3 regions of the Thermanaerovibrio acidaminovorans DSM 6589 genome follow, and region 3 is predicted to be linked to each of the others. Evidence: riboswitches for the same ligand, from Rfam matches in the RefSeq annotation. Region 3 holds a riboswitch; each other region holds the start of a gene.
The links. Region 3 has a riboswitch for cobalamin ahead of TACI_RS07895 (TonB-dependent receptor plug domain-containing protein). Riboswitches for the same ligand answer to the same signal wherever they lie in the genome.

Region 1 (4,350 bases), 340 kb from region 3:
CGATGCTGTAGCCGGCGAAGATTATCATGGCCGCCAGCCAGATGGCGGGCATCCTGAGCACGTCGCCGATGCCGTCGAACAGGGACTTGGCTCCCTCCGCCACCTCTCCCTTCTTCTCCTCCAGGAGGAAGTAGACCACCACTCCCAGGGCGATCATGGTGGCCGAGTAGAAGATGATGGCCCCCTTGAGGCCCAGCAGGGTGGCACCGAAGGCCTTGAAGACGAATAGGGCCCCGAAGGCGCTTAGGGTGGCGGAGAGGCCCCGACCGAAGTCCAAGAAGCCGAAGAGGCGCCCCTGCTCGGAGCTGTCGCCCAGCATCTTGACGCTCTTGAGCATGGTGGGCCAGAAGGTGAAGACGGTGGTGAAGGCCCAGATGACGTGGATGGCCAGCGCCATGTGGTAGCCCGGGAAGGTGGAGTAGTAGAGCCCCGTGAGGCCGGTGGCTATGAGGGAGAAGGGGACCAGCTTCTTGTAGGGGAGCCGGTCCGCCAGGATGCCCCCCGGCAAGTATAGGAACAGGTTGGCGATCCCGTAGACGGTCATCAGGTTGCCTATCTGGGTGTTGTTTATCTGGAGCGCATTCTGGAGGGGAATGTAGAACTGTTCCCGCAGGTACGGGAGCTGGTAGATTATGCCGCCGGAGAATGCCAGACAGAAGAGGGTTATCCACTTCTTGACGTTTCGGTTCATGGGCTTACCTCCTGAGGTATGAGATGATCAAACGAAAAGGTCCGGTCTGTCGGAGAAGATGCCGCTGACACCCATGGATTCCAGCTCCCGGGCGGTTTGGGGGTCGTTAACCGTGTAGGAGAGCACCTCCAGTCCCATATCCAGGTAGGTCTTCACGTCCTCCCGGTCCACCAGCTCGAAGGCGGGGTGCAGGCTGTAGACCGGGAAGCCCAGCCCCTCCAGGTAGGATCTTGGGTTGACCGGGTAGTGGTAGGTGAGGAGGCCTATCCGTATCTCCGGTAGCAGTTCCTTGATGGTCTTGAGGCCCCGGTGATCGAAGGAGGACACGATGATGTGGTGGTGTTGTCCGAAGTGGCGGATCACCTTGGCCACCTCCTCCTCCAGGCCCCGGCGGCGGTAGGCGATCTGTTTGAGCTCCACGTTGAGGAGCCTGTCGGTGGGCACCGTCTGGAGCACCTCCATGAGGGTTGGTATCCGTTCCCCCTTGAAGGAGGGGTGGAACTTGGCGCCGAAGTCCAGCCGGCGTAGCTCCTCCAGGGTCAGCCGGTCCACCTCTCCGGATCCGTCGGAGGTCCTGTCCACGGTGAAGTCGTGGATCACCACCACTTGTCGGTCCTTGGTGAGCTGCACGTCGATCTCGATGCCGTGGACGTTCAGCTCCAGGCCGCGCCTTATGGCCTCCAGGGTGTTTTCCGGTGCCAGTCCCGCGGCGCCCCGATGTCCTATGATCTTCAAACCTCTCACTCCCCTCTCCCTTGATTTGTCCCCCCAGATACTAAAAAAGCCCGCACGGCCCCATGGGGCCCGCGGGTCTCTGATCTCTAGCGGGACGAATGCCAAATGATATTAGCTTAATTTAAGAGAAAGGTCAATCGGGGGTGGGTTCGGGTTTCTATATTAATTTTATTTTTGTACCAGTGGCATGGTAGTATTAGGGATTAGAAACCATAGCGTAATATTGAGCACTGTTGACTTTTCTGACGAGTCTGGATTATACTAGCTAACAAGGTTTCTATCCCTCTATAGGGGTTTCTGTTTGGCCTTTGCCCGTTGTCAATCTCTGACCAGCCGCGATGCAAGGGAAGCCGATGGGATTTCGGCGCGGGGCCGCCACTGTGATCCGGACCAAGCCGCATTGGAGCCACTGGGTTGTCCCGGGAAGGCGCGGCGGGGGATGATGGTAAGCCAGGAGACCTATCGCGGCGGTGGTAGCTGGGTGCCCGCGGACGCCGGGGACCAGCGCGCTTGGGGCGTTGCCCCTGATGTGGCGCGCCGGGCCCCGGCGGTTCTTTTAGGCTCCCCACCGGGGCCCTCTCACTACACCCAAAGCGGAGGTGATGGAGAGGTGAGGCTAAAGACGAGGCTCTTCGGCCGGGTATACCAGTTCAAGAGCGTCAAGGAGGTCCTGGCCAAGGCGAACGAGGAGAAGTCCGGGGACAGGCTGGCGGGCATAGCGGCCCAGTCCATGGAGGAACGGGTGGCGGCCAAGCACGTTTTGGCCAACCTCACCGTGGCGGACCTGAGGAACAACCCGGTGGTCCCCTACGAGGAGGACGAGGTCACCCGGATAATCCAGGACGACGTGAACGAGAGGATCTACCAGGAGGTGGCGGGCTGGACCATCGGGGAGCTAAGGGAGTGGATCCTGTCCGACCAGGTCACCGGGGAGGACATAAAGCGGGTCAGCCGGGGACTCACCAGCGAGGTGGTGGCCGGGGTGGCCAAGCTGATGAGCAACATGGACCTCATCTACGGGGCCAGCAAGATCCGGATCAGCGCCCACTGTAACACCACCATAGGCCTTCCGGGGACCCTTGCCTCCCGCCTCCAGCCCAACCACCCCACCGACGACGTGGAGGGCATAAGGGCCTCCATCCTGGAGGGGCTATCCTACGGGGTGGGGGACGCGGTCATAGGCCTTAACCCGGTGGACGACACGGTGGAGAACGTCAAGAAGATCCTCCACAGCTTCCAGGAGCTCAAGGAGCGCTATCAGATCCCCACCCAGATATGCGTCCTGGCCCACGTGACCACCCAGATGGAGGCGGTCCGCCAGGGGGCCCCCACGGACCTTTTCTTCCAGAGCATCGCCGGATCCCAGAAGGGCAACGAGGCCTTCGGCATATCGGGCACCATGCTGGCGGAGGCCATGGAGCTGGCGGCCCGGCAGGGCACCTCAACGGGCCCCAACTTCATGTATTTCGAGACTGGCCAGGGGTCCGAGCTCTCCTCCGACGCCCACTTCGACGCGGACCAGGTCACCATGGAGGCCCGGTGCTACGGCTTCGCCAAGCGCTTCAAGCCCTTCCTGGTGAACACCGTGGTTGGGTTCATCGGCCCCGAGTACCTCTACGACAGCAGACAGGTGATCCGGGCGGGGCTGGAGGACCACTTCATGGGGAAGCTGACCGGGATACCCATGGGGTGCGACGCCTGCTACACCAACCACATGAAGGCGGACCAGAACGACATCGAGAACCTGGCGGTGCTACTCACCGCCGCGGGGTGCAACTACTTCATGGGGATACCCCACGGGGACGACGTGATGCTCAACTACCAGTGCACCGGCTACCACGACACCGCCGCGTTGAGGCAGCTCCTCAAGGTACGGCCCATAGGGGAGTTCGAGCGCTGGCTTGAGAAGTGGGGGATTCTGGAGAACGGGGTGCTGACCCAGCGAGCCGGGGACGCCTCCATCTTCTGCTGACAGGAGGGGTGATCGATGGTCAAGGAACAGGATCTCAAGCAGCTGGTGATGGAGATATTGAACGAGATGTCCCGGGGGGCAGAGCCCAGCCCGACCCAGCCGTCAACCCCGCCTCAGGGGGCCCAGGAGGCCCCGTCGGGCCAGGAGGGGGAGCTACCAGACCTCACCCAGGTGGACATAAGGACCCAGTGCCTGGTCCCATCCCCCAAGGACCCGGCGGCGCTCATGGCTATGAAGGCCAAGACCCCCGCCAGGATAGGGGTATGGCGGGCGGGGCCCCGGTACAAGACCGAGACCCTCCTCCGGTTCAGGGCGGATCACGCCGCCGCCCAAGATGCGGTCTTCAGCGAGGTCTCCGATGAGTTTCTCGCCAAGAACGACCTCCAGGTGGTCAAGACCGAGTGCGCCGACAAGGACCAGTTCCTCACCCGACCGGACCTTGGCCGCCGGTTCTCCCCCGAGGCTACGGAGACCATAAAGCGCCTGGTGGGATCGCCCCCCAAGGTGCTGGTCTACATCTCCGACGGGCTCAGCACCACCGCGGTGGAGACCAACGCCATAGACACCTTCAAGGCCATGGCCCAGGCGCTGGACCGACAGGGCATAAAGTTGCCCAAGCCCTTCTTCGTAAAGTACGGCCGGGTGCCCGCCATGGACGTGATCTCCCAGGTGACCGGGGCGGAGGTGGTCTGCGTCCTCATCGGCGAACGCCCCGGGCTGGTTACCGCGGAGAGCATGTCCGCCTACATCACCTACAAGGGCACCGTGGGGATGCCGGAGGCGAAGCGCACCGTGGTCTCCAACATCCACTCCGGCGGCACCCCTGCGGTGGAGGCGGGGGGATACGTGGCGGAGATCATAAAGCTCATGCTGGAGAAGCGGGCCAGCGGAATAGACCTAAAGCTTTAGCCGCTTTGTAATTAAGGGGGGAAGGCAAATGAAGGGAGATCCT
Region 2 (4,350 bases), 280 kb from region 3:
CTTGCATGTGCGAGCGTGTTCCTTCTGGAGAACTATCGAGGCTATGAGCCGATCAACGTTGGGACCGGTACCGATGTTACCATAGCGGAGTTGGCCGATATGGTAAGGAACGTGGTGGGTTTTCGAGGGCGGGTTGTCTGGGATTCCAGCAAGCCGGACGGAACACCGAGGAAGCTTCTGGACGTTTCCAAGATAAGATCCATGGGTTGGAGCCCCTCAATAGGGCTTGAGGAGGGAATTCGCTCCACCTATAGGTGGTTCCTGGATAACTGGCGGGATGCCAGGGGGTATGCCGGATGAGGATAAGGGTAAGCACCGCCTTTCCCCATTGGCCTCTGAAGTTGCAGAGCCCATCCGGTAGCGGAGTCTGGGATGGGGTCGAGTTCCTGGTGGACCAGGAGGTGGATCGGGCGGATGGATAGTCTTCGAGGGCGTTAGAGAGGTCCAGAGTACCGTCTGTCCCGGCGAGAGGGTGGTTTTGGTAACCTTTGAGCCTCCGGCTATAAAGTCCTACGACCCAAGGTACACCAGACAGTTTGCCCGAGTTCTCACGTGTCATGCCATGGACCATGGAGGGTTGATCCTGGGGCAACAGTGTCTTCCGTGGCACTACGGAAGGAACGTGTCCGGAGAGGGAGACGACAGGTTCCTGGAGAGCTACGACTCCCTTGTTGCGGACGATCCATTTTCGTGTAAGGAACGTTTGGCCTCCGTTATATGCTCCGCCAAGCGGAGCCGGGATTGTCACCGCCGTAGGAACCGGTTCGTGGAGCTCCTTGGGGGGGCTGGAATCGATGGGCTCGATCTCTTCGGCCGGGGCCGGGCCCGGGAGGTTTCCTGCAAAAGGGATGCCATTAGGCCCTACAGGTACCACGTGGTGCTGGAAAACTCGTCATGCCCGCACTATTGGTCCGAGAAGCTGGCGGATGCATACCTGGGGGGGGCTTTCCCAATCTACTGGGGCTGTCCCAACCTGGAGGAGTACTTCCCTGAGGGTTCCTTCGCCCGGATAGACATAGATGATCCGGAGGGGGCCGTGAATGCCATTCGGGAGATCATTCAAAGCGATGCCTACTCCAAGGCTGTTCCGTTGCTTCGGCTGTGCAGGGAGCTGATTCTCGAGAGGTACAACTTCTTCCCTACAATGGCTAAGCTGATTAGATCCCTTGATGCGGGGGAGACCAGGCGAGTGACGCTGAGGCCCGAGGAACTCTTCTCCATCAGGGGGCGTATACGGCGGATCAGGTTAGGGATAAAGCGAATGATGGGCGCCGAGTGCGATATGAGATGAAGGGTCTGGAATCCCGCAACCCTTTCATCGACAGCGCCGAAGAGGGATGCTAATTTACTGAAAAATATGTATTTTACAGTCTCCGCTTGACAAATTGTCGTTGAGCATGGAGAATTCCCCCCAAGGGATCTAGGGTCCCGGTATTTAAAAAACTTGAACTGCTTCGGGTGAACGGGAAGCCGGTGAAAGTCCGGCGCGGACCCGCCACTGTAAGCCTGACTCTGCGAGCGTTATCCACTGGGGATTTGGATCCCTGGGAAGGGGCCCGTTAGGGGATGAGGGTGAGCCAGGAGACCGGCCCGGGGCAGCGGCGGGAGAAGTCCGCGGAGATCGGACGTTCTACCGGGGTGACGCCATCAGGGTGGGCTGGGTCCTTCGTACCCTCCTTGTGGCATTGCACGGATAGTTGGATCTTCGCGGAAGCGGAGGTCCATTTTTTTTGATGCGGTAGCTTTGCTTATCTATCTAAAGAAAGGAGCTGTTGACCGTGGGACTCACGCTAACCGAGAAGATCTTGAACCCTCACGTGGTTGAGGGAAGGCCTGAGAGGGGGGAGAGGGTAGGTATCAGGATTGACCAGACCCTCACCCAGGATGCCACCGGTACCATGACGTATCTCCAATTCGAGGCCATAGGAGTGGAGCGGGTGAGGACGGAGCTCTCGGTTAGCTACGTGGATCACAACATGATCCAGGAGGATTTCAAGAACCCGGATGACCATCGGTACCTGATGGACGTGGCCAAGAAATACGGGATAGTCTTCTCCCCCCCGGGCAACGGCATCTGTCACCAGCTTCACGTGGAGCGCTTCGCGGTTCCGGGCAGGACTCTCCTGGGCAGCGACTCTCACACCCCCACCTCCGGCGGGGTGGGGATGCTGGCCATCGGAGCGGGGGGCATGGACGTGGCCTTGGCAATGGCGGGGGAGCCCTTCTACGTCAACTACCCTAGGATAGTAAAGGTGCACCTGACCGGCCGTCTTGGCCCCTTCGTCTCCGCCAAGGACGTGATCCTGGAGGTGCTGCGCCGCATAGGGGTCAAGGGCGGGGTTGGCAAGGTGCTGGAGTACTGCGGTCCCGGTGTTGAGACCCTGTCGGTGCCAGAGCGGGCCACCATGGCCAACATGGGGGCCGAGACGGGGGCCACCTCCTCCATCTTCCCCAGTGACCAGGTTACCCGCCGTTGGCTGGCCGCTCAGGGCAGGGAGGAGGCCTTCGTGCCCTTGGAGGCGGACCCGGACGGGGTCTACGACCAGGAGATAGAGATAGACCTGTCCCGAGTGGAGCCCCTGGTGGCGCTGCCCCACCAGCCGGACAACGTGGTCCCCGTGAGGGAGGTGGCGGGGATGGAGATCCAGCAGGTCATGTTCGGCTCCTGCACCAACTCCTCCCTCCGGGACCTGGAGTCGGTGGCCCACATCCTGGGGGACGGGCCGGCGCACCCGGAGGTGGACGCGGGCGTATCCCCCGGGAGCCGCCAGGTGCTGCACCACATAGCCGCCTCCGGCGCCCTGGAGAGGATCCTCTCCGCCGGGGTCAGGATCCTGGAGGTGAGCTGTGGGGCCTGCATAGGCATGGGCTTCGCTCCCCCCACCGAGGGGGTCTCCCTGAGGACCATAAACCGCAACTTCCTGGGCCGCTGCGGCCATAAGACGGGTAAGGTTTGTCTGGTTAGTCCCGAAACTGCCGCCGCCTCCGCTGTGGAGGGGAGACTGACGGATCCAAGGGACTTCGCCCAGCGCCGGGGTCTTAAGCCCTTCGTCTTCGTCCAGCCCGAGAGGTTCCACGTGGACGACCGGCGGTTCGTGTTCCCCCCCGAGGACGGATCTTCGATCCAGATCCGCCGGGGGCCAAACATAGCGCCCTTGCCCGCCATGGAGCCCCTGGGGGAAATGGTCTGCGGCCTGGTGCTTCTGAAGGTTGGGGACGATATAACCACCGATCACATAATGCCCGCGGGGGCCAAGGTCCTGCCCCTGAGGAGCAACGTCCCGGCCATATCAAAACACGTTTTCCAGGTGGTGGACGGCACCTTCCCCGAGAGGGCCCTGGCCTCCGGCGGTGGCTTCGTTGTGGGGGGCGCCAACTACGGACAGGGTTCCAGCCGGGAGCACGCTGCCCTGGCCCCCCGCTACCTGGGGGTGAAGGCGGTGCTGGTGAAGAGCTTCGCCCGGATCCACCTGGCCAACCTGGTGAACTTCGGTATCCTGCCCCTGGTCTTCCAGGATCCGGCGGACTACGACCGGATAGACCAGGGGGACCGGTTGGAGCTGGCCACCGATGAGGTGCGGGCCGGATCGGTCTTCCGGGTTACCGACGTCACCAAGGGCATCCAGGTGCCCTGCACCACCCCGGTGGGGGAGGAGGACCTCAATGTGATAATGGCCGGCGGCAGGCTCAACTACGTTAAGGCCCGACGATAGGGCAATTATGATAATTCGGTAAAGCGAAGCAAAGAAAAAGGTTCCCCGGGGGCGGCCCTCTCGGAAGACGTAAACCCTTGCCCAGTTTGCTCCCCTTCCGGAGACGGCCAAAAGGTACCGAACGGCAGTAGCGCCTCCGCTTCCGCACCCCGGGGCTTTTTTTTAACTACCGCCACGTTTTGCCTCTTGATGAGGGCTACGCGGGCTACATGGGTTGCCCGGATCCGTTGGCCGCGGACGGGGTGACTTCGGATCCCATAGCGGGGCCTTGGCCCCGAAGGAAAGGGAGGGAGCAGGTGTGATGAGGTTTGAGGGACTGGAGCTCAAGATCTACAAGGCCCCCGAGAGCGGGGAGAGGATCCTCTTCGATGGTGGCCGCCTTCAGGTGCCGGACGAGCCGGTGATCCCCTACGTGGAGGGGGACGGCATCGGGGTGGACATAACCCCCGCCATGAGGATGGTGCTGGACCAGGCGGTGAGGAAGGCCTACGGGGGCAGGAGGAGGCTCCACTGGTGGGAGATCTACGCGGGTCAGAAGGCCATGGACATGTTCGGCACCGCGATCCCCGAGGACTCCTTCAACGCGGTGCGCTACTTCCGGGTGGCCATAAAGGGTCCCCTCACCACCCCGGTTGGA
Region 3 (4,350 bases):
CGGACCGGGGGCTGGAGGACCTGCTCTGCGTCTTCTTCGACGGGATCATGTTCAACGTGGGGATCTGGCTTGACCTGGATTCGGCCCTTGGGCTTTGGAGGCGGGGCTGTGGGGCCCTGGTGGGGGGGGCGGACCGTGGCTAGGCTCCGTTGGCCCCTGTGTCTTCTCCTGGTGGCGCTGGTGTGGTTTCCGTCGGCGGCGGGGGCGGAGGCCCCCCTTAGCCTTGGGGAGCTGGAGAGCAGGGCCCTGGAGGTCCACCCGGTCCTCAAGGCCCTCCGTGCCTCGGTGAGGGGCAAGGAGGCGGCGCTGGAGCAGGCCCGGGCGGGGCTGGCTCCCAAGCTGGACCTGGTGCTCTACGGTTCCAAGGCCAAGGAGCCTCCCAAGGCCCGGGTCTACGATCCCCTGGACAAGCCAGTGGGGTACGCGGTGACCGGCTACGAGGAGACCTACCGGGCCGCGTTGGCGCTGACCCAGGTGCTCTACTCGGGGGGCACCCTGACATATCAGGTGCGGGCTGCGGAGGCGGCCATGGAGGCCGCCCGGGCGGAGGAGGAGCGGGGCCGGGAGGGGGTTCTCTTCCAGCTGAGGTCCGCCCTCTACGGGGTCCTTCGGGCCAAGGGGAGGGTACAGGTGGCGTCCCGGGTGGTGGAGCTGTCCGAGCGTTACCTGGAGAGGGTGAAGGCCTTCTACTCGGTGGGGATGGTGCCCCGGGCGGAGCTCTTGAGGGCCCAGGTGGCCCTGTCCAACGCAAAGGTCAACCTCATAAGGGCCAATGGGGCGGTGGAGAGGGCCTACGCCATGCTGGACCGGGCCTGCGGGTTCGTGGTGCCCCGGGACCGGGAGCTGGTGGTGGAGGCGGGGGATTTGGCGATTCCCCAGGGGGTTGACGTCCAGGGGATAGCCCTTCGGTCCCGGCGGGAGCTGAGGTCCCTGGACATGTACCGTCGGCAGGCCCTGGCCCTGGCTGGGGCGGCGGATGGGCAGGGGAGGCCCCAGCTTCTGTTCAAGGGGGAGGCCTACCGGGTGGGGCCCGATTTCTTCCCCAGCGAGAAGGAGGACTACCTGCTGTCGCTGACCCTTCAGTGGCGGATGTTGGACTTCGGGGAGGTGAGGGCCAGGGCGGATCAGGCCCGGGCCCAGGCGGAGGCGCTCCTTGGGCGGTTCGGCGACATGGAGCTGCAGATAAGGCAGGAGGCGGTGGACGCCTTCGAGCGGCTCAAGGAGGCCCGGGAGAGGCTGGCGGCGGCGGATGTGGGGCTCAAGCAGGCGGAGGAGGACCACCGGATAGCGGAGCGCCGCTATGATGCCCGGGTGGGCACCAACCTGGACGTCTTGGACGCCCGGGTGCGGCTGGAGCAGGCCATGAACGACCTGGTGGACGCCCGGTACGACCTCCTCTCCGCCCAGGCGGCGCTTCGCTACGCCCTTGGCGAGGAGGGGTGGGGGATGGTGTTGAGAAACTGACCACCCGCCCCCGGGGGTCCCCCCGGGGGCCTTTGTGTTGGTCTCATATTGTGCTATAGTTCCGTGCCAGATGCCACGTCCCCGGAGCGGTCCGGGGACGAATTGGGTCTGGGAGCCCAGGAAGACCGGTGGGAATCCGGCGCAGCCCCGCTACGGTGTGGACTTTGAGTCCGAGCCCGACACTGGCCCCAGGTCCTGGATGCGGCCCCCCTTCGAGGGCGGGGGGGCCGCATGGTGGTCTGTCCGGGCCCTCCAGAGCGGCGGGCCCGGAAGTTTTTTGAGGAAGGGGGGGAGATCTCTACACCGGCCCTTGGAGATCATAATCCAACGGGGAGGGAGTTTCTGTGCGTACATCTAGGAGATCCTTGTGGCTGTTCGTTGTCTTGGGGTTGGCCGCCTTGGGGGGGCCCGCCTTCGGGGCCGACGAGCCGGTGGTGGAGGTCCTGGGCTCCCGGGTGAGCTCCATGGAGGACCTGCCCGCCATGGTTCATCGGGTAACCTCCGACGACATCCGGCGAAGCGGGGCAAGGAACCTGCAGGAGGTGCTGGACCTGCTACCCGGGGTGAACGGCCTGGTCAGCGGGGCTGGGATGGCCCAGTCCAAGGGCATATCCGTCCGGGGGATGACCACCGAGGTGCTACTCCTGGTGGACGGGGTCCCCTTCATGACCTCCAGTTACGGCACCGGGGCGGTGCTGGGGGCCCCCTTCGACCTCAGGACCGTCCCCTTGAGCTCCATCGAGCGGGTGGAGGTCCTAAAGGGCGCCTCCTCCGCCCTCTACGGTTCCCACGGCCTTGGAGGGGTCATAAACGTGGTGACTCGAAAGGGGGCCGCCCCGGCGGGCTTCTCCCTGACCGGCGGATCCGACGGGTACCTCTCCGGCACCGTCTGGGCCTCCGGAGGAGATAGGGTTACCGCCACGGTCCGCTACTCCCGAGAGGAGGAGGGCCAGCGCCGGATCAGGAGGCGGACCAACGGCCTCTACGACCGGTCCGACGACTACCGGGCGAACCACTACGGCCTGGACCTGAAGGGGGACGGGTGGACCTTCAAGGCCAGCCTGGGGGACTACTCCTCCCGCTGGACCTACGACGGGGACCTGAACCGGCAGGAGAACGACTACGGCCGCTACGTGCTGGAGCTACCGGTTCCAGGGGACCTGTCCCTCAAGGCCTACTACGGCAGCAACTTCAAGCGGGTCTTCGACTCCTCCGGCAGGAGTGAGTACCAGGACAGCAACCTGGGGCTCGCCCTGGACGGGCGGGGCAAGTGGGGCTCAAACCTCCTGGCCTACGGGATCGAGCTCCGTCGGGACAGCTCCGACAGCAGGAACTTCGAGAACCCCTTTGGCAACAACGATCCCTACGACCTCAAGAGGGATGGGCTCTCCTTGTACGGGGAGACCAGCTTCCCCCTGGGGGAACTGACGGGCCTTCTGGGGCTCCGTTACGAGCGCTGGGACGTTGAGAGGGGGGACGACTACTCGGAGCTGAACCCAAAGGTGTCCCTCTCCTACGAGGACCCCTCCGGCAGGCTGTGGTACCTGTCCGCCGGCAGGGCCTTCGTGATGCCCAGCTTCTTCCAGATCTACATGCCCATGAGGAGCTGGGGGATCCCCAACTACCAGCTCAGGCCCGAGAAGGGGTGGAGCTACGAGGCGGGGGTCCGGTCCGCCGCCGGCTGGAGCTTCAACCTCTTCTACACCGACCTGGACGACAGGATCGCCTACCAGTCGGATCCCATCACTTGGATCGGCCAGTACGTGAACCTGGAGCGCTACCGGGCCTACGGGGTGGAGGCGGAGTGGGTCCTGCGGCTGTCCGAGGGGCTCACCTATCGGCAGGGTTTGTCCTGGGCCTACGGGGAGGAGAGGGCCTCGGGTCAGTGGACCAGGAGCGGGGATCCCCGGTGGAAGTCGGTCTCCACCCTGGAGTGGACCCGGGGACCCTGGAGGGCCAGCGTCACCGGCCGGTTCTACGGGGATAGGGCCATAAGGGACAACACCAACCACTACTCCGAGGAGGACATCTTCCTGGTGGACCTCAACCTTTCCCGCTCCCTGGGGGAGATGGAGCTGACCTTGGGGGGACGCAACGTCTTCGGCCGGGAGTTCTTCGTGGACCGGAGCGGCTATGTGACGCCCGAGAGGACCTGGTACCTGACCCTGAGCGGCCGCATCTAGGCGTCACCTCACCGGGGGTCCGGATCCACCAGCCTGAAGAGGAAGGGGATCCGGACCTCCCCGTTCACCTGGGGCCTGAAGCGCCACATGGCCGCCGCCTCCAGCGCCGCCCGGTCCAGCCGGGGGGACCCGCTGGAGGACTCCACCCTCGCATCGATGGGGACCCCGTCCCGGACCGTGAGGCGGATCACCACCGTGCCCTCCTCGCCCCTCTGCCGAGCCGCCCGGGGGTACCGGGGCTTCACCCGCAGGGTGGCGTCCTCCGCCGTTCCACCCGGTAGGGTTTCACCGGTCCCCCCGCCTTCCGCTTGACCCCCCGATGGAAGTCCCCCTTCACCTGCCGGGGCCCCCTCCGCCGGTGGGCCGCCGGCGGGGCCATCCGTGTCCCCGGATCGATCGGTCCCCCCCCTATCCTTCGCCTCCCCCAGGGAGGCCTCCTTTGGGGCCCTTCGGGCGCTTGGATTGCGTTCGCTCGGGATCCTGTTCTGCTTGGCCGGGGTTTTAACCGGGGCCTCGGTCTTGGCTTTGGGCGGGTCCGCCCCGGGTGTCACGGAAGGGGGGGCGGTGGGGGCGGTCTCAATGGTGATGCGCATGACGTGAATCCCCGGGGGCTGGTGGGAACGCGGGGTGATGATCCCCAGGACCGCCCAGTGGATCCATAGGCTGGCCAGGAGGAAGGGTAGGGCACGTCTCAATTGGAGCT

Region 1: another riboswitch for cobalamin. It lies ahead of TACI_RS00350 (ethanolamine ammonia-lyase subunit EutB); the one in region 3 lies ahead of TACI_RS07895 (TonB-dependent receptor plug domain-containing protein).
Region 2: another riboswitch for cobalamin. It lies ahead of TACI_RS00100 (aconitate hydratase); the one in region 3 lies ahead of TACI_RS07895 (TonB-dependent receptor plug domain-containing protein).

What each region holds. Positions count from the first base shown of each region.
Region 1 covers NC_013522.1:79,580-83,929, forward strand. The annotation lists gene TACI_RS00340 (MFS transporter) at 1-691, opposite strand, end outside; gene TACI_RS00345 (glycerophosphodiester phosphodiesterase) at 719-1,426, opposite strand; cobalamin riboswitch at 1,746-1,907, shown strand; gene TACI_RS00350 (ethanolamine ammonia-lyase subunit EutB) at 2,037-3,398, shown strand; gene eutC (ethanolamine ammonia-lyase subunit EutC) at 3,414-4,307, shown strand; gene eutL (ethanolamine utilization microcompartment protein EutL) at 4,336-4,350, shown strand, end outside.
Region 2 covers NC_013522.1:21,112-25,461, forward strand. The annotation lists gene TACI_RS00090 (GDP-L-fucose synthase family protein) at 1-300, shown strand, start outside; gene TACI_RS09360 (hypothetical protein) at 297-422, shown strand; gene TACI_RS00095 (glycosyltransferase family 10 domain-containing protein) at 479-1,291, shown strand; cobalamin riboswitch at 1,407-1,608, shown strand; gene TACI_RS00100 (aconitate hydratase) at 1,779-3,713, shown strand; gene icd (isocitrate dehydrogenase (NADP(+))) at 4,015-4,350, shown strand, end outside.
Region 3 covers NC_013522.1:1,591,755-1,596,104, reverse strand. The annotation lists gene TACI_RS07905 (TetR/AcrR family transcriptional regulator) at 1-143, shown strand, start outside; gene TACI_RS07900 (TolC family protein) at 136-1,464, shown strand; adenosylcobalamin (AdoCbl) riboswitch at 1,560-1,697, shown strand; gene TACI_RS07895 (TonB-dependent receptor plug domain-containing protein) at 1,830-3,647, shown strand; gene TACI_RS07890 (TonB family protein) at 3,656-4,342, opposite strand; gene TACI_RS07885 (ExbD/TolR family protein) at 4,339-4,350, opposite strand, start outside.